DNA from 2 places in the Roseburia amylophila genome. Region 1 is predicted to be linked to the other one. Evidence: predicted binding sites of a transcription regulator. Region 1 holds the regulator's gene; the other holds the start of a gene.

The links. Region 1 encodes Rex, which represses fermentation and respiration genes when NADH is low (regulators of the CRP and FNR family bind a similar motif). Its sites were predicted from a motif close to ATTGTTAANTANTTAACAAT; they were not measured.
Region 2: gap (type I glyceraldehyde-3-phosphate dehydrogenase) is a predicted target of Rex. The motif match lies at 13,361-13,380, and genes of this name have one in related genera.

What each region holds. Positions count from the first base shown of each region.
Region 1 covers NZ_JAOQKI010000007.1:25,222-41,270, forward strand. The annotation lists gene OCV43_RS05680 (Asp23/Gls24 family envelope stress response protein) at 1-137, shown strand, start outside; gene OCV43_RS05685 (DAK2 domain-containing protein) at 153-1,829, shown strand; gene recG (ATP-dependent DNA helicase RecG) at 1,841-3,901, shown strand; gene OCV43_RS05695 (methyl-accepting chemotaxis protein) at 4,043-6,109, shown strand; gene OCV43_RS05700 (alpha/beta-type small acid-soluble spore protein) at 6,240-6,443, opposite strand; gene OCV43_RS05705 (isopropylmalate/homocitrate/citramalate synthase) at 6,630-8,012, shown strand; gene OCV43_RS05710 (GntR family transcriptional regulator) at 8,030-8,689, shown strand; gene OCV43_RS05715 (NADP-dependent isocitrate dehydrogenase) at 8,708-9,916, shown strand; gene abc-f (ribosomal protection-like ABC-F family protein) at 10,031-12,019, shown strand; gene OCV43_RS05725 (redox-sensing transcriptional repressor Rex) at 12,097-12,747, shown strand; gene OCV43_RS05730 (hypothetical protein) at 12,759-13,412, shown strand; gene OCV43_RS05735 (NAD(P)H-hydrate dehydratase) at 13,416-14,903, shown strand; gene alr (alanine racemase) at 14,925-16,049, shown strand, end outside.
Region 2 covers NZ_JAOQKI010000006.1:140,432-156,480, reverse strand. The annotation lists gene OCV43_RS05515 (FtsX-like permease family protein) at 1-513, shown strand, start outside; gene OCV43_RS05510 (polysaccharide biosynthesis protein) at 510-1,832, opposite strand; gene OCV43_RS05505 (cysteine desulfurase family protein) at 1,917-3,083, shown strand; gene mnmA (tRNA 2-thiouridine(34) synthase MnmA) at 3,152-4,231, shown strand; gene licT (BglG family transcription antiterminator LicT) at 4,462-5,298, shown strand; gene OCV43_RS05490 (beta-glucoside-specific PTS transporter subunit IIABC) at 5,596-7,536, shown strand; gene OCV43_RS05485 (glycoside hydrolase family 1 protein) at 7,710-9,146, shown strand; gene ptsP (phosphoenolpyruvate--protein phosphotransferase) at 9,166-10,779, shown strand; gene OCV43_RS05475 (HAD family hydrolase) at 10,779-11,591, shown strand; gene OCV43_RS05470 (histidinol-phosphatase HisJ family protein) at 11,946-12,758, opposite strand; gene gap (type I glyceraldehyde-3-phosphate dehydrogenase) at 13,489-14,505, shown strand; gene OCV43_RS05460 (phosphoglycerate kinase) at 14,687-15,898, shown strand; gene tpiA (triose-phosphate isomerase) at 15,965-16,049, shown strand, end outside.

The DNA of each region.
Region 1 (16,049 bases):
TTGTTGCCTATGGCGTAAGTATTGAGACAGTAGCAGACAATCTGATTCATACGGTAAAATATAAAGTGGAAGAGTTTACCGGAATGCAGATTAAGAAAGTCAACATTTTAGTTGAAGGCGTCAGAGTGATTGATTAAGGAGGAACTGTTGAAGTGGAAGTAAGTACAATAAACGCTGCGGTATTTGCTAAAATGTTTTTGGCCGGAGCAAAGAATCTCGAAGCAAAAAAAGAGTGGATTAATGAACTGAATGTTTTCCCTGTACCGGATGGAGATACAGGAACCAATATGTCTATGACAATTATGTCAGCAGCAAAGGCAGTAAGCGAGCTTGAAAATCCGACCATGAAGGAACTTGCAAAGGCAATTTCCTCGGGTTCATTAAGAGGAGCAAGAGGAAACTCAGGAGTTATCCTTTCCCAGTTATTCCGTGGATTTACCAAGGTGATTGCAGAATATGATGAGCTTGATGTAGTGATTCTGACAGAAGCTATGCAGAAGGCTGTTGAGACTGCATATAAGGCAGTTATGAAACCAAAGGAAGGAACGATTCTTACTGTTGCTAAGGGGGCAGCCAACAAAGCATTAGAACTTTGTGATGATACTGATGATATTGTATTCTTTGTAGATGAAGTTATTAAAGAAGCAGACCATGTGTTAAGCAAGACACCGGATATGCTTCCTGTATTAAAACAGGCTGGCGTAGTAGATTCCGGCGGACAGGGACTGGTTCAGGTATTAAAGGGCGGTTATGATTCCCTGATTGGCAAAGAAATTGATTACAGCATTGAAGGTTCTGTAGCATCTGCAGGTGTTATGAAGATTACTGCTGAGACAGAAGCTGATATTAAGTTTGGTTATTGTACCGAATTTATCATTGTATTAAATCAGCCATTAACAGAGAAGCAGGAGCATGAATATAAAAACTTCTTAGAGTCCATTGGTGATTCTATCGTTGTTGTGGCAGATGATGAGATTGTGAAAACCCATGTACATACCAATGACCCTGGTCTTGCCATCCAGGAAGCATTGAAACATGGTTCATTAAGCAAAATCAAGATTGATAATATGCGTGAAGAGCATCAGGAAAAACTAATCAAGGATGCTGAGAAACTCGCAAAAGAGCAGAAAGAGGAAGAAACCAAAGAAGAAAAGACAGAGGAACCAAGAAAAGAAATGGGCTTCATTTCCGTATCCATAGGTGCAGGTGTCAATGAAATCTTCAACGGACTTGGCGTGGATTATATCATCGAAGGTGGTCAGACCATGAACCCAAGTACCGAGGATATGTTAAATGCCATCGACCATGTGAATGCAGATAACATCTTTATTCTTCCAAATAATAAGAATATTGTACTGGCTGCAAATCAGGCAGCATCTTTAGTAGAAGATAAGAAGATTATTGTTATTCCAACCAAGACAATTCCACAGGGAATTACAGCACTGATTAACTTTATTCCGGATCAGTCGGCAGAGGAAAATGCAGAACGTATGACCGAGGAATTAGAAAATGTAAAGACCGGTCAGGTAACTTATGCAGTCCGTGATACCGTAATCGATGACAAAGAGATTAAACAGGGCGATTATATGGGAATTGGCGACAAGAGCATCCTTGCTGTTGGTAAGGATATCAAGAGCACTACAGAAGATATGGTTGCTGAGATGGTAGATGAAGAATCTGCGATTATCTGTATCTATTATGGTGAAGAAGTAACAGAAGAAGATGCCAATGCATTAGGTGCTGCTTTAGAAGAGAAGTATCCGGAGGTAGAAGTGGAGATTCACTTTGGCGGACAGCCAATTTACTATTATGTAATATCAGTAGAGTAACAGGAGTGTTTATGGACAGAAATGCACCCATTCAGGAATTGAATGGAGTTGGACCAAAAACTGAAAAAATATTGCAAAAACTTGGAGTATATACCGTTGGGGATATACTCCTTGCTTTTCCAAGGGATTATAAGCGGATGCCGGAGCCGGAGCATATCAGTGTGGCAGAGCCGGAGAAAGTCTATGCTTTTCATGTACGGCTGTGTTCTTCTCCGGTAACGAGAAATACCAGAGCCATGCAGATATCTACTGCGCAGTTTAGCGATGGAACAGGGAAAGTAGAGGCGGTCTGGTTTCGGATGCCCTATATCTGTAATCAGCTGAACCGGGAACCGGAAGTAATATTATATGGAAAGCTGACCTTAAAAAATAAGAAATATGTCATGGAACAGCCGGCAGTGTGGAAGCCGGATGAATACAGGAAAATGCAGATATCCCTGCAACCGGTATATTCTCTGACTAAGGGAATATCCAGCAAGCAGTTTGGTAAACTTGTACATACAGCCCTTGACAGTGTAAAAGAAGATGGTGAATATATTCCGGAAGAAATCTTAGCCCGCCATCAGTTTATGGGATTGAGAGAGGCATTGGAAAAAGTGCATTTTCCAACAGATTTAGAAGAACTGACCGGAGCAAGAAAACGTCTTGCTTTTGACGAATTTTTCTTATTTCTGCTACAGATACAGCGGTTTAAGGAACATCATGAGCAGACGCCGAATGGATTTCCGGTAGTAAGGGATGAATTTATTGAAGTGGTGGCAGAACAGCTTCCGTTTCCACTGACAAATGCCCAGAAGAAAACACTGGAAGATCTGGAAAAAGATATATACAGTCCTTATGCCATGCAGCGGTTGATACAGGGGGATGTAGGCTCCGGTAAGACCATTCTTGCATTCCTAATTATGGCAAAATTTGCTCATGAAGGTTATCAGACTGCTATTATGGCACCAACTGAGGTTCTGGCAAGACAACATTATGACACTTTTCAGAAATGGATTGCCATGTTTGAACTGGACTTTCCTGTTATTCTTCTTACTGGTTCGTTGACCACAAAGGAAAAACGTGAAGCATATGCGAGAATGGAAACAGAACAGAATGCCATGATAATTGGAACCCATGCATTGATACAGGAAAAGGCACTTTATCAGAAGCTGGCGCTGGTAGTAACGGATGAACAGCATCGTTTCGGGGTAAGACAGAGGGAGACACTGGCAGATAAGAGCAGCCGGCTGCCACATGTACTGGTTATGAGTGCGACTCCGATTCCGCGGACCCTTGCAATAATTCTTTACGGAGATCTGGACATCTCGGTAGTAGATGAACTTCCGGCAGAACGTCTTCCGGTCAAAAATTGTGTCGTCGGACCAAAAATGCGGGAGAAATCCTGGAATTTTATTTTAGATGAAGTTCAAAAAGGACATCAGGCATATATCATCTGTCCTCTGGTAGAAGCAAATGAGGAATTGGAATTGCAGGATGTTACTTCATATGTAAAGAAATTAGAACAATATTATGGAGACAGAATCAGCGTAGGATTACTTCATGGAAAAATGCGCCCGGCAGAGAAGAATAAAGTAATGGAAGCCTTTGTCACTGGTGAAATCCAGGTTCTGGTTTCTACAACGGTAGTGGAAGTAGGTGTAAATGTGCCGAATGCCACCGTTATGATGATTGAGGATGCACAGCGTTTCGGGCTGGCACAGCTCCATCAGCTGCGGGGACGTGTCGGAAGAGGAAATGCACAATCCTATTGTATTCTTATGAATTCTTCCAATGGAAAGAATGCCAAAGAGAGATTGAATATTCTGGCGGGCTCTAATGATGGATTCTATATTGCCAGTGAAGATTTGAAAATGCGTGGACCAGGAGATTTCTTCGGGGTACGTCAGAGTGGTTTGATGGAATTTAAAATTGCAGATGTCTTTTCGGATGCCGATATGCTTTCTATTGCATCCGAAGAAGCAAAAGAATATGTCGAAAAGTGTAACTTAAACGATTGCGAAAAAGACATGAGACTTGAAACAACACTGAAAAATGCGTATAAAATGACAGAATATAGCACAAATATTTAGAAAGTTTCGAAAAATAAGAAACAATTTGTGAAATATTTACGAAAATTAACGCAAAATCCCTCGTTTTTATTGCTAAATTGCCTAAATGTTGATACAATAAGTACAAAATTACAATTTAGTGAAAGCGGGGGATATATTTTTATGGCTAAGAAGAAAAAAGGGAAGAAAATTAGCACGAAAATGTTAAGTGCAATGCTCCCGGTACTGATTCTTGGTATGGCTGTATTAGGGGCAGTCAGTGTATTTTCCAGTAAGCAGATTATTGACGATGAGATTGGGAAGGAAATGACGCTGAGTCTGGAAAACGAGAAGACAGAGGTAGAGTCACAGATGCAGTCTGCGGCAAGCCTTGCAAAACATATGGCTGGAATTGTTGGGATTACTTATGAAAATGAGGAACTGCTGGCATATGTTAATTTCTTAAATACCATGATTTATGAGGAGGATTTTATTTATGGTGCCGGAATTTATTTTGCACCGAATAAGTATGACTCCAAACAGCGTTTTGTAGGACCTTATGTATATAAGGATGGAGATACGCCGATTCTGACTTATGACAGGAGCCAGTCCTCTTATGATTATGTAAGCAGGGATTTCTACAAGATTGTTTCGAATGGTGAAACAGAACCAAAGTTTACAAAGGCATATCATGATGAGGTTTTAGACTGTGATATGGTAAACTGTTCTGCACCGATGTATAATGCAGATGGAACTTATATGGGATGCGTAACTGTTGATATTACGCTGGATGAGATTCAGAATCTGGTCAGCCAGATGTCAGTAGGAAAAACAGGAAAAGCATTTCTGATTTCGTCGGATGGAACCTATCTTTATACACAGGATTCCGGTAAAATCATGAATGAGAAAATAACGGATTCTAAAAATAGTTCTCTTGCTAAAGTAGGAACAAAAATGTTAGATTCTGATAGTGGAAAAGCCTGCTTTACAGAAGGAATTACCGGATATACGGTATATTATGAGACAATTCCGGATCTGGACTGGAAGCTTGGAATTGCGATTGAAAATTCAGAACTGAATGCACCGGTTATCAGCCTTGGAATTAAGCTGGCAATCATTGCGGCAGTGATTCTTATTATTATGATACTTGTGATTTTATCACAGGTAAAATCAGTTTCCAGACAGATTAATAGAGTTAAGAACTTTGCTGTACAGCTGGCAGAGGGTAACTTTAAAGTACAGTCGCTTGAGAGCAGACGCAGTGATGAACTAGGAGCAATGGGACAGTCTTTAAATGAAATGTATGGAAATAATAAGGACATGATTTCAAAAATCAGTGGTCATGCAAAACTTCTGAGTGATTCCAGCATTGAACTGAAGCGTTCGGTAGAGGAATTAAAGAAGGATTATGAGATGATAGAGTCACTGATGAATCAGGTTAATTCCGATATGACATCTTCCAGTGCAGCGACGGAAGAAGTAAATGCTGCGGTAGAGGAAGTGAATTCCTCTGTTAATATGCTGGCTTCTGAGACAGAAAAGAGTCTGGAACTGGCAGGAGAAATTAAGAAGCGTGCAAATGGAATTGAAGATACCAGCCGCAATGCTTATGAACTTGCCAATAAGCTTGCAGCGCAGAACAGAGCTGGTCTGGAGGAGAGTATTAAGAATGCAGATGTTGTAAAATCCATTGGCGCATTGGCAGAAGTGATTTCTGAAATCGCAGATCAGATTAACTTACTGTCCTTAAATGCTTCCATTGAGGCCGCCCGGGCAGGAGAACAGGGAAAGGGATTTGCAGTTGTTGCCGGAGAAATTGGCAATCTGGCAGGTGAGACTACAGCTGCAGTTAATAAGATTAAAGAAACAATTGGCGAAGTAGAACATGCCTTTAGCGGAATTGTGGAACAGTCACAGTCTATGTTAAACTTCGTGACAGATACGGTTGCACCGGACTACGATACTTTTGTCAATGTAGCACAGCAGTATGGAGATGATGCCCAGGCAATCGAAAAATTTTCCAATGATATTGCCCAGATGGCAGTAAACATCGAGACAATCATTCATGAAGTCAGCCAGGCAGTATCCAGTGTAGCGGAATCTTCCCAGAATACAGTGGATAATAGTGGACAGATTATGCAGTCTGTAAATTCAGTATCTGCAGTTGTTGGAGAAGTGTCTGAAATGTCTTCCCAGCAGGAAAAGATTGCCGGAGAATTAAAAGAGGTTGTCGGAAAATTCGTATTGTAATAAGTGTTACTGCATGTGTCATGATAGAAAAATGATATAGAAAGAAAAGGGGGAACCTGAGAAAGGGGCTGTTCACCGATTCCGGTGGACAGCCTCTTCTGACATCTAAGCGTGCAATGAAAAAGATGCGTTAACGTTCAGCCATCTGCTTTTCCTGCGCCTCAATCATTTTCTTTACCATATAACCGCCTACGGAACCATTCTGACGGGAAGTTAAATCCCCATTATATCCCTCAGACAGTGGTACACCTAACTCACTTGCAACTTCGAATTTGAAACGGTTTAATGCACTTTGTGCTTCTGGAACAGAAGATTTTTTCGAACGATTAGACATAGTAAATTTCCTCCTTAGCATTTGTATATAACCGAATGGTTACAATACTATTATCTACCGATAAAAAAGGATAATACTAATAAATATTCACTTTTTTGGAATAATCTTGAAAAAGCTCTTGACACATACAAGTATAATTGTATACAATTATTCAAGAATATTTGTGAATCAAAAGGAGTGTGTTCCATGAGAGAAGTCGTTATGAATGAAAAAACTAATCTATTACAGTTGGAAGAGCATTTTTATCAGCTTGTAGATGTTGAGGAACCAAATGTATTCCGCAATCTTTTTCCATATGAGGAAATTCCGAAAATTGCATTTAATGACAGAATCGTTCCGCATAATATGCCGGAGGATATCTGGATTACTGATACAACATTCCGTGATGGTCAGCAGTCAAGAGCACCATATACCACAGAACAGATTGTAACCATCTATGATTACTTACATAAATTAGGCGGACCAAAGGGTAAAATTCGTCAGAGCGAGTTCTTCTTATATAGCAAGAAGGATCGTGATGCCGTATATAAATGCTTAGAGCGTGGTTATAAATTCCCGGAAGTCACCAGCTGGATCCGTGCCAGCAAACAGGATTTCCAGCTTGTAAAAGATTTGGGACTGCGTGAAACCGGTATTTTGGTAAGCTGCTCCGATTATCATATTTTCTATAAAATGAAAATGACCAGAAGCGAAGTTATGAATCTTTACTTAAGTGTGATTCGTGAATGCTTAGAGACTGGAATCAGTCCAAGATGTCATTTGGAGGATATTACACGTTCTGATATTTACGGATTTGTAATTCCGTTCTGCTTAGAGCTGATGAAGTTAATGAAAGAATACAATATTCCGATTAAGATTCGTGCCTGCGATACCATGGGATATGGTGTAAACTTCCCGGGAGCAGTAATTCCGCGAAGTGTACCGGGTATCATTTACGGACTTACCACACATGCAGGAGTTCCTTCTGAATTGATTGAATGGCATGGACACAATGATTTCTATAAAGCAGTCAATAACTCGACCACAGCATGGCTTTACGGTGCATCCGGCGTAAACTGTTCCTTATTTGGTATTGGTGAGAGAACCGGTAACACACCTCTGGAAGCAATGGTATTTGAATATGCGCAGTTAAAGGGTACCCTGGATGGAATGGATACCAGAGTTATCACAGAACTGGCAGAATATTATGAGAAGGAATTGAATTATAAGGTTCCAAGCCGTACACCGTTTGTCGGAAGTAATTTTAACGTTACAAGAGCAGGTATCCATGCAGACGGACTTTTGAAAAATGAAGAAATTTATAACATTTTTGATACCGAAAAATTCTTAAATCGTCCGGCACTGGTATCTGTTTCCAATACATCAGGACTTGCTGGAATTGCACACTGGATTAATACCTATTACCGTCTCAGTGATGACCGCAAAGTAGATAAGAATTCGGAACTGGTAAAGACCATCAAACAATGGGTAGACGAGCAGTATGATGAGGGACGTGTAACTGTAATTACAGATAACGAACTTGTAGTACAGATAACTGACTGTTGTAAAAAACTCGGAATTGTATTATAAATTAAGGAGGCTTTATCGTGGGTGAAGAAGGATATTCTTTAAGCGGAAGAGTATTTCATACGATTCGTGAAAATATTTTATCCGGAAAATACAAGTGCGATGAAGAATTGAAAGAAAAAAACCTGGGTGATGAACTTGGTGTCAGCCGTACGCCGGTAAGAGAAGCCTTAAGGCAGCTTGAACTGGAAGGCCTTGTCAGAATCATTCCAAACCGCGGAGCATTCGTAGAGGGAATTACGAAAGAAGATGTAAAAGATATCTATGAAATCCGTGCACGGCTGGAGGGACTTTGCACAAAGTGGGCGGCAGACAGAATTACCAAGGATCAGATAGCAGAACTGGAAGAAAACATTTTTCTGGTGGAATTTCATGCTAAGAAGAAAAATTATGCACAGATATTGGAGCTGGATAATAAGTTTCATGAGGTGCTTTATGAAGCTTCCGGAAGCAAAATGTTAAAGCATGAATTGTCTGCATTTCATCATTATGTGGAAAGAGTTCGAAAAATCACTTTGTCAATGCCGGATCGTGTGGTAAAATCAAATGATGAACATAAAAAGATTGTAGAAGCATTGAAGCAGCGCAATGCAAAAGAAGCAGAACTGCTTGCGACAAGTCATATGTTAAATACTATTGAAAATATGGATAATTATGGCTGGGACAATCTGCTGAAATAGTAAATGGAGGATAGAAAGATGGACAAAATTAAAATGACTACCCCTTTGGTTGAAATGGACGGAGACGAAATGACAAGAATCCTTTGGAAAATAATTAAGGATGAACTGTTATTACCATTTATTGATTTGAACACAGAATATTATGACCTGGGTCTTGAACATCGTAATGAAACGGATGATCAGGTAACTGTAGATTCTGCAAATGCAACAAAGAAATACGGTGTTGCAGTAAAATGTGCTACCATTACACCAAATGCAGCACGTATGACGGAGTACAACTTAAAGGAAATGTGGAAGAGTCCGAATGGAACTATCCGTGCAATGTTAGATGGAACGGTATTCCGTGCACCAATCGTTGTAAAGGGAATTGAGCCATGTGTTAAGAACTGGAAGAAACCGATTACCATTGCAAGACATGCTTACGGTGATGTATACAAGGCTTCTGAAATGAAGATTCCGGGACCGGGAAAATGTGAACTGGTTTATACAGCAGAGGACGGAACAGAAACAAGAGAGCTGATTCATAACTTTACCGGAGCAGGTGTTGTCCAGGGACAGCATAACTTAAATGATTCTATCGAAAGCTTTGCAAGAAGCTGCTTTAGCTATGCACTTTCTACCAGACAGGATTTATGGTTTGCAACCAAGGATACCATTTCCAAAAAATATGACCATACTTTCAAAGATATTTTCCAGGAAATCTTTGATGCAGAATATAAAGAAAAATTCGAAGAAGCAGGAATTACCTACTTCTATACCTTAATCGATGATGCGGTAGCCCGTGTGATGAAAGCAGAGGGCGGCTTTATCTGGGCATGTAAGAACTATGATGGAGATGTTATGAGTGATATGGTATCATCTGCATTTGGTTCCCTTGCCATGATGACTTCCGTACTGGTATCACCGGCAGGATATTATGAATATGAAGCTGCACACGGAACAGTTCAGCGTCACTATTATAAACACCTCAAGGGAGAAGAAACATCCACCAACTCCGTAGCAACTATTTTTGCATGGACCGGAGCACTCCGTAAGAGAGGTGAATTAGATGGCAACCAGGAGTTAAGCACATTTGCCGATAAACTGGAAAAAGCCTGTGTAGATACGATTGAATCCGGAAAGATGACCAAAGACCTTGCACTGATTACTACAATTGAAAATCCGACTGTATTAAACAGTGAAGACTTTATCAAGGCAATCCGTGCTACATTAGAGAAAATGTTATAAATTTTATACTCCGGGAGGGCAGAATAGTGTGCCGTCCCGGAATTTTCAGCTATAAAAAGCCCTTGTAAAGAATGCTTTACTTATGGGGTGAAGAGAAAAAGTGAGGAGACTTCCATGATTTTAGCCTGTCAGAATATCAGTAAATCCTTTGGGACAGACACCATAATACAGAATGTTTCTTTTCATGTAGAAGATAATGAGAAAACAGCAATTGTCGGCATCAATGGTGCCGGCAAATCTACGTTATTGAAAATTATAGTGGGAGAGCTGGCACCGGACAGTGGCGAGGTAACCGTTGCAAAAGGAAAAACCATCGGTTATCTTGCCCAATATCAGGATAAAGACAGCAACGAGACCATTTATAATGAAGTGCTTCATGCCTGCGATGCATTAATCGAAAAAGAAGAAAAGCTTCGTAAAATGGAAGAAGACATGCAGCATGTAAGCGCAGATGAATTAGAAAAATATATGGAGCAGTATAACCGTTTCAGCCATGCCTTTGAATTAGAGGGCGGACTGACTTTTCGCAGTGAGATAAACGGTGTGTTAAAGGGACTTGGTTTTTCGGAAAATGATTTCGGAAAGAAAATGTCAGAGTTATCCGGAGGACAGAAGACCAGAGTTGCATTAGGCAGACTTCTGGTAACCAAGCCTGACATTATCATGCTCGACGAGCCGACCAATCACCTTGATATGGCATCGATTGCATGGCTTGAAAACTATCTTTTGAATTATAAAGGAGCCGTAATTATCGTAGCCCATGACCGTTATTTCTTAGACCGGATTGTTACGAAGGTAGTGGAAATATCCCGCCATACGGCAACGGTATTTCCGGGAAATTATACCGCATATGCGAGGCAGAAGGAAATACAGCGGGAAAGTCTTTTGCGACAGTATTATAACCAGCAGCGGGAAATCAAGCACCAGGAAGAAGTAATATCCAAGTTAAAATCCTTTAACCGGGAAAAGTCCATTAAGCGTGCGGAAAGCCGTGAGAAGGCATTGGATAAAATAGAACGTATTGAGAAGCCAATCGATGAAAAAACAGATATGCATATTACATTGGAGCCGGAAATTACCAGTGGAAATGATGTACTTTCGGTGAAAGGACTTTCAAAATCTTATGAGCATAAACTGTTTTCAAACATTGATTTTCAGATTAAGCGAGGGGAAAAAGTTGCCTTAATCGGAAATAACGGTACCGGGAAAACCACCATTTTAAAGATTATCAATGGAATTGTAGACGCAGATGCCGGGGAGATAAAGCTTGGAAGCAATGTGGAAATCGGATATTACGATCAGGAGCATCAGAACTTAGACCCGGATAAGACGTTATTTGATGAAATTGCAGATGCTTATCCGAATCTGAAGGCAACGAAGATTCGAAATGTGTTAGCGGCATTTTTATTTACGGATGATGATGTGTTTAAGCGGATTCGTGATATCAGTGGTGGAGAAAGAGGTCGTGTTTCACTGGCAAAACTGATGTTATCCAATGCGAACTTCTTAATTTTAGACGAGCCGACCAACCACCTTGATATTATGTCAAAGGAAATTTTAGAGTCAGCCATCAATTCCTATACCGGAACGGTGCTTTATGTATCCCATGACCGTTATTTTATTAATAAAACTGCCAGCAGAATTCTTGATTTAAAGAATGAAACAATTCTAAATTATATTGGAAATTATGATTATTATCTGGAGAAAAAGGAAGTTCAGGAGTTAGCGGCGTTTGGCACAGCCACACAGGATCGTGCAGACAATTCAGCAGCAAAAGGAAATGTCATTGTTTCTGATGGAACTGGAGAAAAAAATGGAACAGAGCAGATATCCGGCGGAGGAAAACAGAAGTTAAGCTGGGAAGAAATGAAGAAACAGCAGGCAGCAAAACGTAAGCTGGAAAATGAATTAAAGCGTACAGAAGATGAAATTGCTAAGAGAGAGGCAAAGATAGAAGCATTAAATGATGAACTGTCAAAGCCGGAGGTAGCATCAAATTCCTATGAATTAAACAAAATCCATGAGGAGCAGATGCAGGAAGAGGCAGCGCTGGAAGAACTCTATGCAAAATGGGAAGAATTAAGTTTACAGAAAGATTGTTAAAGTTGTAACACATTGACATCCTTTCGGCAAGAAACTATAATTATTGTAGGGTATTGAGAGCAGGAGGAACTGGCAGAATGAGCAAAGAAATATCACAGGCAGTAATTCGTAGAATGCCAAGATATTACCGATATCTGGGGGAACTTTTAGATGAAGGGGTAGAACGTATTTCATCGAATGAACTGAGTGCAAGAATGAAAGTGACCGCATCGCAGATCAGACAGGATTTAAATAATTTTGGTGGTTTTGGACAGCAGGGATATGGTTACAATGTACAATTTCTGTATGAAGAAATCGGAAAGATTATGGGATTAAATGAACAGCATAATATTATTATTATTGGAGCTGGTAACTTAGGACAGGCGCTTGCTAATTATGTGAAGTTTGAAAAACTCGGTTTCGTCATAGTAGGATTGTTTGACGTGAATCCGGAGTTATGCGGAAAATCCATTCGTGGCAATAAAATCGAAATGATTGATAAACTGGAAGAATTTGTAAAGACACATAAGGTAGATATTGCTACACTGACTATGCCGAAAGAAAAGGCAGATGCTGTGGCAAACCAGCTGGTAAGCCTTGGTGTACATGCAATCTGGAATTTTGCCCATGTGGATCTGGAAGTGTTGGATGAAAATGTTGTAGTGGAAAATGTACATTTATCAGACAGCCTGATGCAGTTATCCTATAATATGACAAAGAACAAAAGGGAAAAGGAAACGCTGGAATAGAGGTGTTTTGCATGAAAGATGACAAGGAATTTCTGGAAGCATTAGAAAGCAGAAAAGTACCAATACTTGTATTGGATCAGAAATGGCACAGGCTTTTTGCTTTAAGTGGAAAAACCAGTGAAATCAAGCAGCTGGAAGAAAAGGTAAATCAGTTGTTAGAACAGCAGGGAAAGCTTAATAATGATTTGAAAGAACTGAAAAAGACAAAGAATCGGTTGATGAAAAGCATTGTTGTCAACATGGAAGGAACTCATGAGGAAAATGAGGGGGATATTTCTTCCAGAAAATTAGATGAAGACAAGAGACTGATTGATGAAGTCAATGTCAAAATGGAAGAAATTGAGGATGAATTAATTGAACTTCCACGAAATATAAACAGTGCAAATCAGGAACTTATGTTAGAAAGCATGCGTTATTGCTATGAGAGACTAAGACAGAACAGCAAAGAAGCAGATGAAATTACGGCCTGGATTGATAAGGTAAGGGTAGAACTTAAGAAAAATATCATCAAAAAACAGAATCGTGAAATCAACAACCGGCAGATTTATTCTTATATGCATGATATTTTTGGTGTGGATATTTTAAATATATTTGATCTGCGGCAGGAAGATGAAGACCGACTGCAGGGAAAAAAAGCGGTGGAAAATGCGGACGAAAGGAATTAATTTATGGAATATCTTGTAAATTCCCGGGAAATGAAAACATGTGATACCAATACAATCGAACATTTTAAAGTGCCATCCATGGTTCTAATGGAGCGGGCAGCACTTTCTGCGATAGAAGTAATACAGGAAAAAGAAATTTCATGTAACCGCGTGCTGGTAGTGTGTGGAACCGGAAATAACGGCGGCGATGGTATGGCAATTGCAAGATTGTTATACTTATCCCACATTCCGGTTGAAGTATATCTCTATGGAAATAAAACGCATTTTTCAAAGCAGGCAAAAGAACAGTATGAAATCTTGGCATCATATGGTGTACCATTTATTGATGAAATGGAGGATGCAAATTCCTACAGCCTGATTATTGATGCGTTATTTGGTATAGGATTATCACGAAAATTAGATGATGAACTGGTGCATTTGATGGAACGGCTAAACCAGAGCAGTGCCCACAGGCTGGCAGTGGATATACCATCCGGTGTCTCGGCAGATAATGGAGCTGTATTAGGTGGTGCATTCAAAGCAGATGATACTGTAACCTTTGCTTACTGCAAGACCGGAATGGTGTTATTTCCTGGTGCAGAATACTGCGGAAATATTACGGTTAAGGATATCGGAATTGGAGAAGAAAGCTGGTTAGATAAAAGACCTGCAGCTTATGCAATCACAAAGGAAGATTTAAATTTTTTAAATAATCGTGCTGCTGATTCGAACAAGGGAACCTTTGGAAAAGTCCTTCTGGTTGCCGGAAGCGTGAATATGGCAGGTGCGGCGGTTCTTGCAGCAAAGGCAGCTTATCGCAGTGGCTGTGGTCTGGTGAGAATATATACACCGGAAGAAAACCGTATTATCTTACAGACAGCAGTGCCGGAGGCAATTCTTACTACCTATTCTGCAAAAAAGGCTGATACACAGCAACTGATAGAATGTCTGTCCTGGGCAGATGTTATTATTTTAGGACCTGGAATTGGCAAAAGTGATGTGGCACACAGTATTGTAAAGACGGTACTTAAGAATGCGGCAGTACCAATGGTAGTAGATGCCGATGCATTAAATATCATAGCAGAGCAGACCGAACAGCTTCTTCGCCCGCATACAGAACTGGTATTAACGCCACATCTGGGGGAAATGTCCCGGTTAAAACAGCTTGCCGTTTCCTATATCAAAGAAAATATTGAGCAGGTTGCGGAAGATTTCGCAAGGGAATATAATGTAATCTGTGTTTTGAAAGACAGCAGAACGGTAACGGCAATTCCTTATGGGAAAACATTTATTAACCGGAACGGTAACAGCGGAATGGCTACTGCGGGAAGTGGTGATGTACTGAGCGGAATTATTGGAAGTCTGATGGCGCAGGGCTTATCTGCAGAGCAGGCGGCACCGCTTGGGGTATATGTACATGCGGCGGCAGCAGATGAACGGAGCAAAACAGTTTCAAAGCATGGACTGACTGCAGGCGAAATTATAAACGGATTATCCGATGTGTTGTCATAATAATAATTTGAGGTGAATGAAATGAAAAGATATAGCAGGGTATATGCCAGCGTGAATCTGGATGCGGCCATTGAGAATATGGAGGCAATGCACCGGCTTTTAAAGAAAGATACCAGCATGTTTGCGGTAATTAAAACAGATGGATACGGACATGGTGCAACGGAACTTGCCCGTGTATTAGAACCGCTTCCGTATCTCCATGGCTTCTGTGTGGCCACAGTGGAAGAAGGCGTAATTTTAAGAAATCATGGAATTAAGAAGCCGATTCTGATTCTTGGTTTTGCATTCCCGGATGAATATGATATTATTGTAGAACAGAAATTAGAGCCTGCCGTATTTACGTATGATATGGCAGTTGCACTTTCTGAAGCTGCAACAAAGAAAAATCAGGATGTGGCAATTCACATTGCAGTGGATACTGGAATGAGCCGGATTGGTTATCAGGTGGAAAAAGAAAATGCAGGAGAGATAGCGCAAATCAGTAAGCTGCCACATATAATAATGGAGGGGATTTTTACCCACTTTGCAAGGGCAGATGAAAAAGACAAAACGGGTGCCCATAAGCAGCTTGAACTGTTTCAGAAAATGATTGCAATGTGCAAAGAAGAAGGCGTTATTTTCCATCATGCACACTGTTCAAACAGTGCAGGAATTATTGATTTGCCGGAAGCAAATATGGACATTGTAAGAGCGGGAATTACATTATACGGACTCTGGCCATCGGATGAAGTGCAAAAAGACAGACTGCCAATGCACCCGTTAATGGAATTAAAGAGTCATGTTTCTTATGTAAAGACACTGCCGGCTGGAAGGGAAATCAGCTATGGTGGAACCTATACCACAACCAGAGAGACGAAGGTGGCAACGATTCCGGTCGGTTATGGAGACGGTTATCCGAGAACTTTATCTAACAAAGGTTCTGTACTGATTCAGGGAAAAAGAGTACCGATTCTTGGCAGAGTCTGCATGGATCAGTTTATGGTGGATGTTACTGATGTGCCGGATGTTGTCGTTGGAACAGAGGTAACACTTCTTGGCAGAGACGGCGATGAAATCATTACAGCGGAAGAAATCGGGGATTTATCCGGCAGATTCAATTATGAATTTGTCTGCTGTCTTGGTAAACGTATTCCAAGAATCTATTTC
Region 2 (16,049 bases), on a different contig from region 1:
GATGCGTCAGATATTCATGAAGTGAGTGCGGCACTGATGAAAGCAGATGGTGTGACGGCAGTAACCGTTAATTCCGATATGTTAAGCCGGATTTCACAGATGATGTCCTGTATGAATTATATTGTCATTATCATTATTATCTGTGCCGGAGCACTGGCATTTATCGTATTATATAATCTTAATAATATCAATATTACGGAACGGGTGAGAGAGATAGCTACCATTAAAGTATTAGGCTTCTATCCAAAGGAAACGGCATCTTATGTGTTTCGGGAGAATATGGTCTTAACTGCCATCGGCTGCGGACTGGGACTGATTTTAGGAAAATGGTTCCATCGTTTTGTAATGGGTGAGATACAGATTGATATGGTATCCTTTAATGTACAGATTAATGCAGTAAGTTATCTCTTTAGTGTTTTGCTGACGATGGGCTTTGCATGGATTGTAAACTGTATGATGACAGGCAAATTAGAACGTATCAACATGGCAGAATCCTTAAAATCAATAGACTAAAGCAGGCTGTTTTCTGGCGATTTCTTTCTGGCAAACCGAAGGAGCGCAAGAAAGGATAAAAAAGTAGTCAGCAGTTCGCCTGCAAGCATGCCATAGAGGTAGCAGCGGATGCCATATGTTGGAATCAGTGCATAGATAAAGAAAATGCGTAAAGTGCAGCCGCTCATATTAATGTAGAACGCACGTCCCGGTTTCCCTAGACCGTGAAGAACGGAAGTAAGGGTGGTGGACAGATAGAGGAAAGGGCAGATCCAGCTTAATATGAGTATGAAACTGCCGGCTAATGTGTTCTGGAAAACGAATTGTCCAATCCATTTCCCAGTCAGAAGAAAACCGAAGGTACAGGAAAAGCCAAGAAGCAGACAATAAAACACCGTTTTTTTAATAGTACGGCGGATTAAGTGAAAATCCTTTCTTGCATAGGCTTCTGAAATAGCAGGCATCAGCAGCACCGAGACAGAATTTACAAGGACATTGGGAAAAAGAATCATTGGCATTGCCATTCCGGTAAAAATGCCGAAGACGCTCAAGGCATCCTGATTGCTGTAGCCATATTTTTTTAAGCAGATGGGAATCAGAATGGCTTCAATACTGGAAAATAAGTGATATGCTACGTGATTGGTGGTAAGGGGCAGCGCAAAGAGGGAAAGCTCCTTAAAAATTCTTTTTATATGCCTGCTGCACTTTTGGAAATGAAGGCAGCTTACGGAAAAGAGTGAAGAGGCCAGTTCACCGCAGACAACACCCCAGACAGCAATGGATGGGGTGATGGGATAACTTTTTTCCAGGCAGATAAGATAAAGTATATAGACACTTAAGACCCGGACAACCTGCTCCATAAGCTGGCTTACGGATGGCACCAGAGTTTTCTTCTTCCCATAATAATAACCATTGATACAGGCATGGACACTGGCAGGAATCAGGCAGTAGGAAAGAATAACTAGGAGTGGAGCACAACGGGATTCATCTAAAATATGAATGGCAATAAAATCAGAATAAGAAATCAGAATAACAGTAAGTGAGAGTGCAATTCCCACAGAAAGAACCAGACCGGCATAGAGGTAACTCATGCCGGTATTTTTATGGTCGGCTGCAGCAACAAAGCGGGAGACAGCGGTCTGGATGCCTGAGGAACTGAAGGCAATACAGAGGGCAAAAACCGGAAAAATAAGCTGATAAATTCCAAGACCTTCTGCACCAATTATGCGGGAGAGGAATATTCTATAGAAGAAACCGATTACTCTGTTGGAAAGTCCGGTCACAGTAAGCAGGAGAGTACCGGCAATCAGTGGATTTGAAATGGATTTCAACGGTTTCAATTGGAGCCTCCATGAAAAAGCAGATTTGTCAAAAGTATATGATAAATCAGAGGCAGAAAGAACTATTCTCAGAGGGAAAGAAGCATGAAGAAAATGATTTATCTTGATAATGCAGCAACAACACCGACAGCACCGGAAGTAATCGAAGCAATGCTGCCCTTTTATGAGCGTCGTTATGGAAACCCATCTGCCCTGTATGATCTGGGGCAAAAAAGTCATGATGCCATAGAAGAAAGCCGGAAGATAATTGCGCAGAGCATCGGGGCGCAGCCGGAGGAAATATATTTCACAGCCGGAGGAAGTGAATCTGATAACTGGGCATTGAAATGTACCGCAGAAAGTATGGTTATGCGTGGCCGGCATATCATTACCACGAAAATAGAGCATCATGCCATTTTAAGAACCTGCGGATATCTGGAACAGAATGGTTATGAGATTACTTACCTTCCGGTAAATGACAAGGGAACGGTTTCCTTGGAGCAGGTGCGGCGGGCAATCCGGCCGGATACCATATTGATTTCTGTTATGATGGCAAATAATGAGATTGGTACCATAGAACCTATAGCAAGAATCGGTATGCTTGCCAGGAGATATGGAATCTGTTTTCATACGGATGCCGTACAGGCATATGGACATATTCCCATTGAGGTCAACAGAATGAATATTGATATGATGAGTGCCAGCGCACATAAATTCAACGGACCTAAGGGAACCGGATTTTTATATGTGCGAAAGAAAAAGAGGATACCTCCTTTTATCCATGGAGGAGGCCAGGAAAGCGGTGTCCGGGCGGGAACTGAGAATGTGCCGGGAATTGTAGGCATGGGAAAAGCGGCAGCTATGGCAATGGAAAGCTTAAAAGAGCGGATGGAAATCGAGACAAGGATGCGGGATTACTTGATTTATTCAGTATTAAAGCAGGTGCCGAAGGTAAGGCTGAATGGGGAATGGAACAACCGCCTTCCGAATAATGTGGACTTTTGTTTTGATGAGTTAGAAGGTGGGAATCTTTTGGTTATGCTGGATATGGATGGAATCTGTGCATCGGCAGGTTCAGCGTGTTCTTCCGGAGAACATGAGCCATCCCATGTGTTAACAGCCATCGGTGTACCGCCGGAAATTGCAAGGGGAGCATTGCGGCTTACTTTAAATGAAAAAATTACGGCAGAGCAGATTGATTATGTGACTGCCTGCATCAAAAAGAATGTCACAATCCTAAGGGGACAGAAGGAAACCGTAAAATTCACTTGACGGATGCTGACAGTGTGGGTAAACTGTGAGTGCAGCTAAAAATTTGCCTGTAGGATAGGATTAAATATATGAAGGAAAAAGTAGTAGTTGGAATGTCCGGCGGAGTGGATTCTTCCGTTGCGGCATATCTTTTAAAGGAACAGGGCTATGATGTGATTGGTGTAACCATGCAGATCTGGCAGGATGAGGAAGAAACACAGCAGCAGGAAAATGGTGGCTGCTGTGGCCTCAGTGCCGTGGATGATGCCAGAAGAGTGGCTGACCGGTTGGAAATACCATATTATGTGATGAACTTTAAACAGGAATTTAAACAGTATGTAATGGATTATTTTGTGGCAGAATATTTGGCAGGAAGAACGCCGAATCCATGTATTGCCTGTAACCGTTATGTGAAATGGGAGTCACTTCTTGCCAGAAGCTTAAGCATCGGAGCAGATTATATTGCAACCGGACATTATGCAAGAATTGCAAAATGTGACAACGGACGTTTCGCAGTGGCAAAATCTGTAACAGCAGCCAAGGATCAGACCTATGCATTATATAACCTGACACAGGAGCAGTTATCCCATACATTGATGCCGGTAGGTGCTTATCATAAAGATGAAATCCGCAAAATCGCAGAAGAGGTGGGACTTCCGGTGGCTCATAAGAGAGACAGCCAGGAAATCTGCTTTATTCCGGATAATGACTATGCAGGTTTTATTGACCGTGAGGTTGGAGATGCAGTTCCGGGAGAGGGAAACTTTGTGACAAAAGATGGTGAAATTATCGGACGGCACAAAGGAATTACCCACTATACCGTAGGACAGCGCCGTGGCTTGAATATACCATATGGCAAACGGATTTTTGTAACAGAGATCAGACCGGAAACCAATGAAGTAGTGGTAGGTTCGCCAGAGGATGTATTTACGGATACACTGGTTGCAGACCATGTCAATTATATGGGACTTACCGATTTTGATGGCAGACGTCTCTTAGGTAAAATCCGTTATGGACATGCAGGAGCCATGTGTACCGTGGAAAATATCGGAGAGGGCAGGATCCGCTGTCATTTTGAAGAACCGGTCCGTGCTGCGACACCGGGTCAGGCGGTGGTATTTTATGATGGGGAATTTGTCGCAGGCGGTGGAATTATTATAGGAAAATAGTGAATTGTGCACAAAAATGAAATGGTAAAATTATATATTATATACGAAGTTTACATTCCGGACTTGACGTTTCTGATAAAATATAGTACATTTGTAATGTAATAAGCAGGGACGCAAACCGGATTGTTACTAGAGATAGGCAAGACTGGATTGCACTTTAAGATAATTGTTAGGTCGGATTATTTAGAGTGTAATGCAGCTTTTTTTATATCATAAACAGGTGAAACGTAATGCAGATTATCAAAGTAATTAACAATAATGTAATCAGTTCCGAGGACGATAAAGGTAAAGAAATCATCGTTATGGGAAAGGGCATAGGCTTCGGAAAGAAAGCCGGAGAAGAAATAGATGAGACAAAGATAGAAAAAGTATTCTCCCTTCCGGACGAAAGTACCAGCCAGTTCATGCAGGTGGTAAAGGACATGCCGTATGAATATATCCGGACAGCCGAGCTGGTTATCGCATATGCCAGAGAAACATTAGGTTATCATTTAAGTAAAAATATTTATGTGACATTAACAGACCACTTGGGATACGCTATAGAGAGAAAGCAGCAGGGCATCGTTGTTGCAAATGAGCTTTCCTGGGAGATGAAGAAATTCTACAATGCAGAATTTCAGGTGGGATTGAAAGCCTTAGATATTGTAAAACAGGAACTAGACGTGGAGCTGCCGGAGGATGAAGCTGGATTTATTGCGATGCATCTGGTAAATGCACAGATGGGCGGTCAGATGAATCAGTCCAGGAACATGCCGGCAATGATAAAGGATATACTCAATATAGTCAGATATACCTTTCAGGTGGAATTGGATGAAAAGAGCCTGTCCTATGAGCGTTTTGTAACGCATTTAAGATTCTTTGTACAGCGGGTAATCAGTCGGGAAGACAGTGAACGTAATGATGAAGAATTTGACCAGTTGATTGCGGATCGTTTCCCACATTCCTACGAATGTGCACAGAAGATAAAGAGTTACATGAAGAAGAAGCTTGATTATGAAGTCTCGGATGTAGAGATTTCCTATCTGGCAGTACACATTCATCGTGTGATTCACAGTATGAATAAGTAAATACCCTTTCGGCAAGGGATTGTTACGTTAAGACGGCAAAACCCAGACGAATAAGACTCATAGGAAGAGTTTTATTTGTTTGGGCTTTTTTAATTTACAGGAAATTGCTTTCCTGTAAATTAAAAAACGCTCCGCGAGGATGCACACTGCGGCGTATAAGGTAGATGTCGCAAGCGACCGCCGCAGGCGCGAGAATGTGCCAAGGCACATTCGTTGTTTTTAACAAAATGAATAAAACACAAGAGTGTTTTAGATAAAAATGAACATGCTATAAAAAATAAAAATGGAGGGATTGTTATGGCAAGTAAGTATGATGGACTGGCAAGAATTATTATCCAGAACGTAGGCGGCAGGGAGAATATCATAAGCCTTGCACACTGTGTTACCAGACTTCGTTTTAAATTAAAAGACGAGTCCAAGGCTAACACAGAAGTATTAAAAGCAACGGAAGGAATTGTGACAGTAATGAAATCTGGCGGACAGTATCAGATAGTAATCGGAAATCATGTACCGGATGTCTATGATGTGGTTTGTGAACATGCACATCTGGTCGGAAACGGAGCTGTTTCCGAGGATGCAGAAGACGGCGGAGAGAAGATGGGGCTTGGTGCAAGACTCATTGATTTGATTTCCGGTGTATTCCAGCCATTCCTTGGTGTGCTTTGTGCAGCAGGTATTATCAAAGGTCTTTTGGCACTGTGGTCTTTTATCGCAAGTCAGTCAGGAATTGATGTTACCACAAGCGGAGCATATCAGCTCTGGTATTCCATTGGAGACGGATTCTTCTATTTTCTGCCGATTATCTTAGGATATACTGCAGCAAAGAAATTTAAGATGAATGAATTTATCGGAATGGCACTTGGTATATCACTTACCTATCCGGCACTGGTTAATCTGACTTCAGGAGAACTGATAGGTTCCCTGTTTGCAGGAACTTCCTTTGAAATGAATTATTATACAACCTTTTTTGGAATTCCTGTTATTATGCCATCCAGTGGTTATACTTCTTCGGTAGTACCAATTGTTATTGCAGTGGCTTGTGCTGCCTGGCTGGAAAAGAGATTAAAGAAAGTAATTCCGGACGTTATTAAAACATTTATCGTTCCGGTTGTAACTTTGGCAGTAATGGTTCCACTTACCTATCTGGTAATCGGACCGGTATCTACTTTCCTTTGCAACATTATCGGTATTATTTTCGGAGCAATCTATAACCTTCCGGTTGTAGGAGGTCTTGTAGCAGGTATCTTAGTCGGAGCATTCTGGCAGGTACTGGTAATCTTCGGATTACATTGGGGACTTGTTCCACTGGCAATGATTAATTATGGAACTTTAGGATATGACTTCATCCTTTCTCCATATTTCGCAGCATCTTTTGCGCAGTCCATGGTTGTACTGGCTATTGTATTAAAGACGAAAGATAAGCAACTTAGAAATATTGCATTACCGGCGTTTATCTCAGGACTCTTTGGTGTAACAGAGCCATGTATTTATGGTATTACACTTCCAAAGAAAAAACCATTCGTAATTTCCTGTATTGCATCCGCTATTGGTGGTGGAATCATAGGATTTGCCGGAGTTAAAACTTATATGATGGGTGGTCTTGGATTCTTCGGACTTCCGGCATTCATCGATGGTGAGTCAAAGAGCGTTTACAGTTTGATCTGGGTATTAATCGGTATGGCAGTAGCTATGGTAGTTGCGTTCGTAGCAACTTACATTACCTATCATGATGATGCTCCACAGAATGATGAAGCAAAAATAGAAAAGAAAGGCACAAAAACCGCAGCAAACCAGGTAATTGCATCTCCTCTTACCGGAGAAGTAAAAGCCTTGGAAGAAGTAGAAGATGAAGCATTTTCAAGCGGAGCATTAGGTCAGGGTGTTGCTATTCTCCCGTCCGAAGGCAAATTATATGCACCATGTGATGGCGAAGTAGTAACCTTCTTCCCAACCGGTCATGCCATTGGAATAGTATCCGATGGCGGAGCAGAAATCCTGATTCATGTGGGCATGGATACCGTGAAATTAGATGGAGAAGGATTTACACCGAAGGTAGCACAGGGAGCCAAAGTAAAGAAAGGTGACCTTTTATTGGAATTTGATATTGCAAAGATTACAGAAGCAGGATATTCCGTTCTGACTCCGGTTATCATCAGCAACACAGCAGATTACGCAGATGTAGTTCCGACAGATGCAAAGAAAGTTGCAGCGTTGGACACATTGATTACCGTTTTATAAATTAGTTTTCCATAGTTTTTTATACCTAAGGGTGCGGGCTCTGATAAAGGGCTCGTGCTCTATCCAACAAAATCAGAAGCCTTATTGCAGGGCAGAATGAGAAAAGAAAAATATAAAAACAGAAATTATAAATTTTCAAAAATAAAAATAATAAGAAGCAGGAGGAAAAAGCAATGAAGACATTTCGTAAAGATTTTCTCTGGGGCGGTGCAACCGCGGCCAATCAGTTTGAGGGAGCATGGGATGTAGATGGAAAAGGAGCATCTGTTTCTGATATGTGTACGAATGGTTCCCATACCGAGCCGAAAAAGGTAACAAGAACCATTCATCCGGAATATCTCTATCCGAGCCACGAAGCAATTGATTTCTATCATCATTACAAAGAGGATATTGCATTATTTGCAGAAATGGGATTTAAAGTATTCCGTTTATCCATTGCATGGACAAGAATTTTTCCGACCGGAATGGAGAATGAACCAAACGAAGCAGGACTGGCATTCTACGATAAAGTATTTGATGAGTGTTTAAAATATGGCATTGAGCCGCTGGTAACCATTTCCCATTATGAAATGCCATATGCACTGATTGAAAAATACAATGGCTGGGAAGCCAGAGAATGTATTGATTATTTTTTAAATTACTGCAAGGCAATTTTCGAAAGATATCAGGGCAAAGTAAAATACTGGCTGACCTTCAATGAAATCAATGGCGGAACCACACCGCTTGGCAACCTGCTTTCCCTTGGAACTGTAAAAGGCTATGAGGGAAAAATTACAGAGATTCCGGATGACCCGAAGGTTCGTTTCCAGGCATTGCATCATCAGTTTGTTGCCAGCGCAAAAGCAGTAAAATTAGCACATGAAAAATATCCGGAATATCTTATCGGTGATATGAATGTCTTTATGACCAAGTATCCATTTACCTGCAATCCGGAGGATGTATTAGCAACACAGAAGGAAATGCGGATTATGAACTGGTTCTGTTCCGATGTGCAGGTAAGAGGAGAATATCCGGCGTATATGGAGCGGTATTTTGAAGAAAATAATATTCATGTTAAAATGGAACCGGGCGATGAAGAAATTCTGCGGGAAGGCTGTGTGGATTTCTATACCCTCAGCTATTATATGAGCAGTTGTGTATCAAAAGATCCAAATGGCGAGCAGACGGATGGAAACCTGATTGCCGGTCTTAAGAATCCATATCTTAAGGCAAGTGACTGGGGCTGGCAGATTGACCCACAGGGCTTACATTATTCCTTAAATGAAATTTATGACCGTTATCAGATTCCGGTTATGGTAGTAGAAAATGGCCTTGGCGCTTATGACAAATTAGAAGAAGATGGAAGCATTCAGGATGATTACCGTATCGACTATCTGCGGGATCATATCAAAGAGATGAAAGAAGCGGTAAAAGATGGCGTTGACCTGATGGGATATACACCATGGGGCTGCATTGATTTAGTAAGTGCATCCACCGGAGAAATGGCAAAGAGATATGGCTTCATCTATGTAGAAAAATATGATGATGGAACCGGAACTCTTGCAAGAAGAAAGAAAAAATCCTTCGACTGGTATAAAGAAGTAATTGCTTCAAATGGAGAAAACTTATAAAAGAAAGAAGGTATGGACTATGGAAAAGTTTAATGGAAAAAAGGTATTCAGCGGTATTGCAATTGGAAAGGTAAAACTCCTTGTAAAAGCTGAAAATCAGGTGGTAAGAAAGAGAATAGAAGACCCGGCAGCAGAGATTGCCCGCTATGAAGCAGCAAAGCAGACTGCAATTGAACAGCTCCACAAGCTTTACAAGAAAGCATTAAAAGAAGTGGGTGAAGTAAATGCACAGATTTTTGATGTGCATGCCATGATGTTAGAGGATGGAGATTATAATGATTCCGTTCACAATCTTATTGAGAGCCAGAGCGTAAATGCAGAGTATGCGGTAGGTGTTACCGGAGATAACTTTGCAGAAGTATTTGCAAATATGGATGACGAGTATTTCAAAGCCCGTTCCATTGATATGAAGGATATTTCTGAGCGTGTCATCAATGTATTATGTGGAAATGATATGGGAAGCGACCTTGGAGATGAGCCGGTTATTATCGTAGCAAAGGATTTAGCTCCGAGTGAAACCGTACAGATGGATAAAAGTAAGCTGCTGGCATTTGTAACACAGCTGGGCTCTACGAATTCACATACTGCAATTTTAGCAAGAACTATGGGCATCCCGGCACTGATTGGTGTGGAAATCAAGGAAGAGTGGAACGGAAAACAGGCAATTGTGGATGGCTATACCGGAACTCTTATCATTGAACCGGATGAAGCAGCTTTGGCAGAATATAAGAAAAAAGCAGAAGAGGATGCAAAGCAGAAGGAATTACTGCTGACTTTAAAGGGAAAAGAAAATGTGACAAAGAGTGGTCAGAAAATCAATCTTTATGCCAACATCGGAAATGTCTCTGACTTAGCGGCAGTACTTAAAAATGATGCCGGTGGAATCGGACTTTTCCGTAGTGAATTTCTTTATCTTGAAAAAGATACCTTCCCAACAGAAGAAGAACAGTTTGTGGCTTATAAGCAGGTCGCAGAGACCATGGCAGGAAAGAAGGTTATTATCCGAACCCTGGATATCGGAGCCGATAAGCAGGTGGACTACTTTAACCTCGACAAAGAAGATAATCCGGCAATGGGATATCGTGCCATCCGGATATGCCTGACCCAGCCGGAAATTTTTAAGACCCAGCTTCGTGCTTTATTCCGCGCAAGCAATTACGGAAATATTGCAATTATGTATCCGATGATTATTTCGGTAGATGAAGTGCGTAAGATTAAAGCAATTTCAGAAGAAGTGAAAGAAGAACTTACAAAGGAAGGGATTCCTTTTGGAAATGTGGAGCAGGGTATCATGATTGAAACTCCTGCAGCAGCAGTAATGAGTGATGAACTGGCAAAAGAGGTTGATTTCTTCAGTATCGGAACCAACGACCTGACCCAGTATACACTGGCAATTGACCGTCAGAATGCGAAGCTTGACAGCTTCTATAATCCGCATCATGAAGCAGTGCTCCGGCTGATTCAGATGACCGTGGAAAATGCACACAAGGCAGGCATCTGGGCAGGAATATGTGGAGAACTTGGGGCAGATACAACTCTGACCCAGCGTTTCTTAGAGATGGGGGTAGATGAATTATCTGTTTCTCCTGGCTGTGTTCTTCCGGTTCGAAAAGCGATTCGGGATGCAGAATAATGAGCCGTAAACTGATTTTTTTGGATGTAGACGGAACTCTGGTGGATTTCACCATGCACATGCCGGAATCTGCCAGGGAAGCATTAAGCATTGCCAGAAAGCGGGGACATCTGATTTCGTTATGTACCGGAAGAACTGTAACGAATGTGTATCCATGGCTTTTAGAATTTGGATTTGATGCCATTGTGGCTTCGGCAGGTGCTTATGTGTCTGCAAATGATAAGGTGATTTACCATAGCGTTCTGGCAAATGATAAGGTGCAGGATATGGTAGAGGTGCTGAAGGAGCACGGTGCATGCTTTATGCTGCAGGGAATCAACGGACGTTATGTGGATGAAGAGAATGCAAAGAAAATGAGAGAACGCTGTATGCGGCTTGGACTTGATATTGACGGTGCTCTAAACGGGATGACGCTTGTTGAACATCCGGAACAGATGCCGGCTCTTGAAAGTGGAATGTATTTTGATGCCGATATTCCGGTGGATGTGATGCAGAAGGAAGTCGGAAATTATATCAAGATAACCGGAGCAAGCTTTGGCAAGGATCGTCAGATGTCCGGTGAAATGACGAAGATGGGAGTCAACAAGGCAACCGGAATGCAGCGGCTTATGGATGAGTTAAAGATAGGCAGGGAAGATACCATTGCTTTTGGTGATGGACCAAATGATGTGGAAATGCTGCAATTTGCAGGAACAGGAGTGGCAATGGGAAATGCGATTCCGGCAGTAAAACAGTATGCGGATATGGTTACAGATAAGATTGATGAAGACGGACTGTATCATGCATTCGAACGGCTGCATCTGCTGGGGTAGGATTTGAAGTAAAAACAATTTTCTTATGATAGAAAAAGGCGGCGTGGTTTGTCAACTTAGGAGACATGATAAGTACAGTTAGGGGCACTTGGAATTTCAGATAATATCAGGCAACGCTGGCACAGGGATGTGTCAGCGAGGTGCATATGAACATGGATGTGAATTTGCACCGGTTGCCGGAACTTATTCTATATTCATCGAAATTCTTAGTGCCCTTTACTGTATTTATGTTGTCTCTGTAGTTGACGAACCGCGCCGTTACTTTTACATACACAGGAAAAATTGCATGCCTGCATACAGATTTGGTGAACACCGCAATAAGATGAGAAATTCGTAAAGCGTGATTCCCATAGTTTACAACGGAAGAAAAGCCGGTTTTCTCTTTTCGAATACAGTAAAATACTGAAAGCCTGCGGCCTTTAAAATATCCGGTACTTTTGCAAAATCAAATGCAACATGCTCCGGTTTGTGGGCATCGGCACCGATGGTAATGATTTCACCGCCTAGTTCGTGATAACGTTTTATAATATCTTCTGTTGGATTCGGATGTCCCAGACCATATTTGAAACCACCGGTATTGATTTCAATTCCTTTTCCCATATCAATGAGCTTTTCTAAAATCGCATCAATGACATCGGCATATTTCTGATAAGAATATTCAAGGTTCCGGTTTGGACCGTAGCGTACCACATAATCGATATGTCCATATACATCAAAATTATCAAATACCGCAAGATTTTCCAGGATAGATTCAAAATATTCCTGGTAAGCCTGCTGTTCGGTTTTTCCTTCAAAAAAGCGGGAGTAGTAAGGGTCTTTGCCGTGGATTACATGGGAAGAGCCGATGACAAAATCAAAGTCATATCGGCCTATCAGTTCCTGATGTTTCGCTGCAAGATGAGGCTGCAATCCAAGCTCAATGCCGGTCAGCACCTTTATTTTATCTTTGTATTGCTGTCCCAGCTTCTGGATAGTTGGGAAGTAGACCGGAGTGTCTAAGATAAATTCCGGTTCATCCTCCGGATGTTCTTTTGGATAATCATAATCCATATGGTCGGTAATGCAGATTCCGCCAAGTCCCAGTTCGATAGAGGCTTTAATCATGGATTCCGGTGAGGCCTCACTGTCGGTAGAAAAAGCAGTGTGCATATGTGTGTCCCAAAGCATAGTGTACTCCTTTCTGTGGGGTGTATGGCGGGTAAGGTTGTGCAGGTGGGGAACTGGATGAGAAAGCTTCTTCCCAAAAGCACCGGAACGTTTGTATGTAAGAAGCCGGCACTTCAACCTGCAGTATTTTTCTTTCTTTTATAATAAGCAGTCTTTCCAATGTTTGACAGTATACTGCATTTTGTCTGCCGGCGTGCGGATACCGTGAACAGCGTCTGTTAGGGACTCTTAGAGTCCCTTCAGACAAAGTGTGGTATCCGCTGCTGGCAGACAAAAGCAGTATATGGTCAAAGCAGCCGGAAAGACAGCCTAATTTCAAGAAAAATACTGCCCGTGAAGTGCTGCGGATTCTCACATCATAACTGTTCCAGTGTTTTCGGGAAGAAGCTTTCCCATTCCCTTCGCCTACATATTGCACAAACCTTACCCGGTGTTTACACATTTCTACTAAGAAAAATGTTACATTTTCACAAGTATAGTAAAATCTTTGTATATAATACACAGAATACTATAATAGAAATTTGACAATCTGTCAAAAGACAGTATGAAAAATGGAAAAGCTATTGTAACATTTGTTTGAAAATGAGAAAGAAGAAATAAAAATAGTGAAAAAATTAACAAAGTGATGGGAACTACTTGAACTTTCGACAAAAATTGGTTAGAATAATACCAGATTGGGTACAATCCCAAATAAAGATATTTTATATTAAATTTCTAGGAGGAATTAATAATGGCAGTAAGAGTAGCAATTAATGGATTCGGCCGTATTGGTCGTCTGGCATTCAGACAGATGTTTGGTGCTGAAGGATACGAAGTAGTAGCAATCAACGATTTAACAAGCCCTAAAATGTTAGCACACTTGTTAAAATATGATTCTTCTCAGGGTAAATATGAGCATGCTGATGAAGTATCCTGCACAGATGATTCTATCATCGTATGTGGAAAAGAAATCAAAATCTATGCATTCCCAGATGCAAACAACTGCCCATGGGGTGAATTAAAAGTTGACGTTGTATTAGAGTGTTCAGGTTTCTATACAAGCAAAGAAAAAGCACAGGCACACATCAATGCAGGTGCTCGTAAAGTTGTTATTTCTGCTCCAGCAGGTAATGACCTTCCTACAATCGTATACAACACAAACCATGAGACATTAAAAGCATCTGATACAATCATTTCAGCAGCTTCTTGTACAACAAACTGCTTAGCACCTATGGCTGATGCATTAAATAAATATGCTCCAATCCAGTCTGGTATCATGGTAACAATCCATGCTTACACAGGTGATCAGATGACTCTTGATGGACCACAGAGAAAAGGTGATTTAAGAAGATCTCGTGCGGCAGCAGTTAACATCGTTCCAAACAGCACTGGTGCAGCAAAAGCTATCGGACTTGTTATCCCAGAACTGAACGGAAAATTAATCGGATCTGCTCAGCGTGTTCCAACCCCTACAGGATCTACAACAATCTTAACAGCAGTTGTTAAGAAAGCTGGCGTTACAAAAGAAGATATCAATGCAGCTATGAAAGCAGCAGCTAATGAGTCCTTCGGATACAATGAAGACGAAATCGTATCTTCTGATATCGTTGGAATGAGATTCGGTTCTCTGTTCGATGCAACACAGACCATGGTTAACCAGGTATCTGATGATCTGTACGAAGTACAGGTTGTTTCTTGGTATGATAACGAGAACAGCTACACATCTCAGATGGTTCGTACAATCAAATACTTCAGCGAGTTAGCATAATTTACGAGAGAAACCCGCAAAGCGTGTTTCCCGTAGTTTAACGAACAATCACTGCACGGTAGACTACTTTTTTAAGCGACAGGCTGCCAGAGTGCAGATAAGACTCAGGAAAAGGGTCCGGTCTTTTAGGACCGGGCTCTTTCTTGCTATTAGAAATAAAATTTAAAGGAGACTACTTAATATGTCATTAAATAAAAAATCTATAGATGATATTAATGTAAAAGGACTTCGCGTTCTTTGCAGATGTGATTTCAACGTACCATTAAAAGAAGGAAAGATTACAGACGAGAACCGTCTGGTTGCAGCGCTTCCTACAATCAAGAAATTAATCGCTGATGGTGGAAAGGTTATCCTTTGCTCCCATTTAGGAAAAGTAAAAACAGAAGAAGACAAACAGACCAAAACTCTTGCACCAGTAGCAGCAAGACTTACAGAGTTATTAGGACAGGAAGTTAAATTCGTTGTTGACCCTGAAGTTGTTGGTGAGAACGTAAGAGCAGCAGTAGCAGCTATGAACGATGGCGATGTTATCTTACTTGAGAATACACGTTTCAGACCAGAAGAGACAAAGAACGGAGAAGCTTTCTCTAAAGACCTTGCTTCTATCTGTGATGTATTTGTAAATGATGCATTCGGAACAGCTCACAGAGCACATTGTTCTAACGTAGGTGTTGCACAGTTAGTTGACACTGCAGTAGTTGGATACTTAATGCAGAAAGAAATCGACTTCCTTGGAAATGCAGTAGAGAATCCGGTAAGACCATTCGTTGCAATTCTTGGTGGTGCAAAAGTTGCTGATAAATTAAATGTAATCAACAACTTACTTGAGAAATGTGATACCTTAATCATCGGTGGTGGTATGGCTTACACATTCTTAAAAGCAAAAGGATATGAAATCGGAATCTCTTTAGTAGATGATACTAAGATCGATTATTGTAAAGAAATGATGGCGAAGGCAGAGAAACTTGGAAAGAAACTTCTTCTTCCGGTAGATGCTGTAACAATCAAAGATTTCCCAAATCCTATCGATGCTCCAGTTGAAGTAGAAACTTATGATGCAGACAAGATGCCGGCAGACAGAGAAGGCTGTGATATCGGACCTAAGACACAGACACTTTTCGCAGATGCTGTTAAGACTGCTAAGACTGTTGTTTGGAACGGACCTATGGGTGTCTTCGAGAACCCAACTCTTGCAGCAGGTACTATCGCTGTAGCAAAAGCTTTAGCTGATACAGATGCAACAACCATTATCGGTGGTGGAGATTCTGCAGCAGCAGTTAACCAGCTTGGATTCGGTGACAAGATGAGCCACATCTCAACAGGTGGTGGAGCATCCTTAGAGTTCTTAGAGGGTAAAGAGCTTCCAGGCGTTGCAGCAGCAAACGATAAATAAGTAATCAAAGCACATGCCTGTATGCAGGCAAACGCTTATATATTTAAGAAAGAAGGACATTTTAAAATGGCAAGAAAGAAAATTATTGCCGGCAACTGGAAAATGAACAAAACTCCTAGCGAGGCAGTTGCACTGGTAAATGAATTAAAAC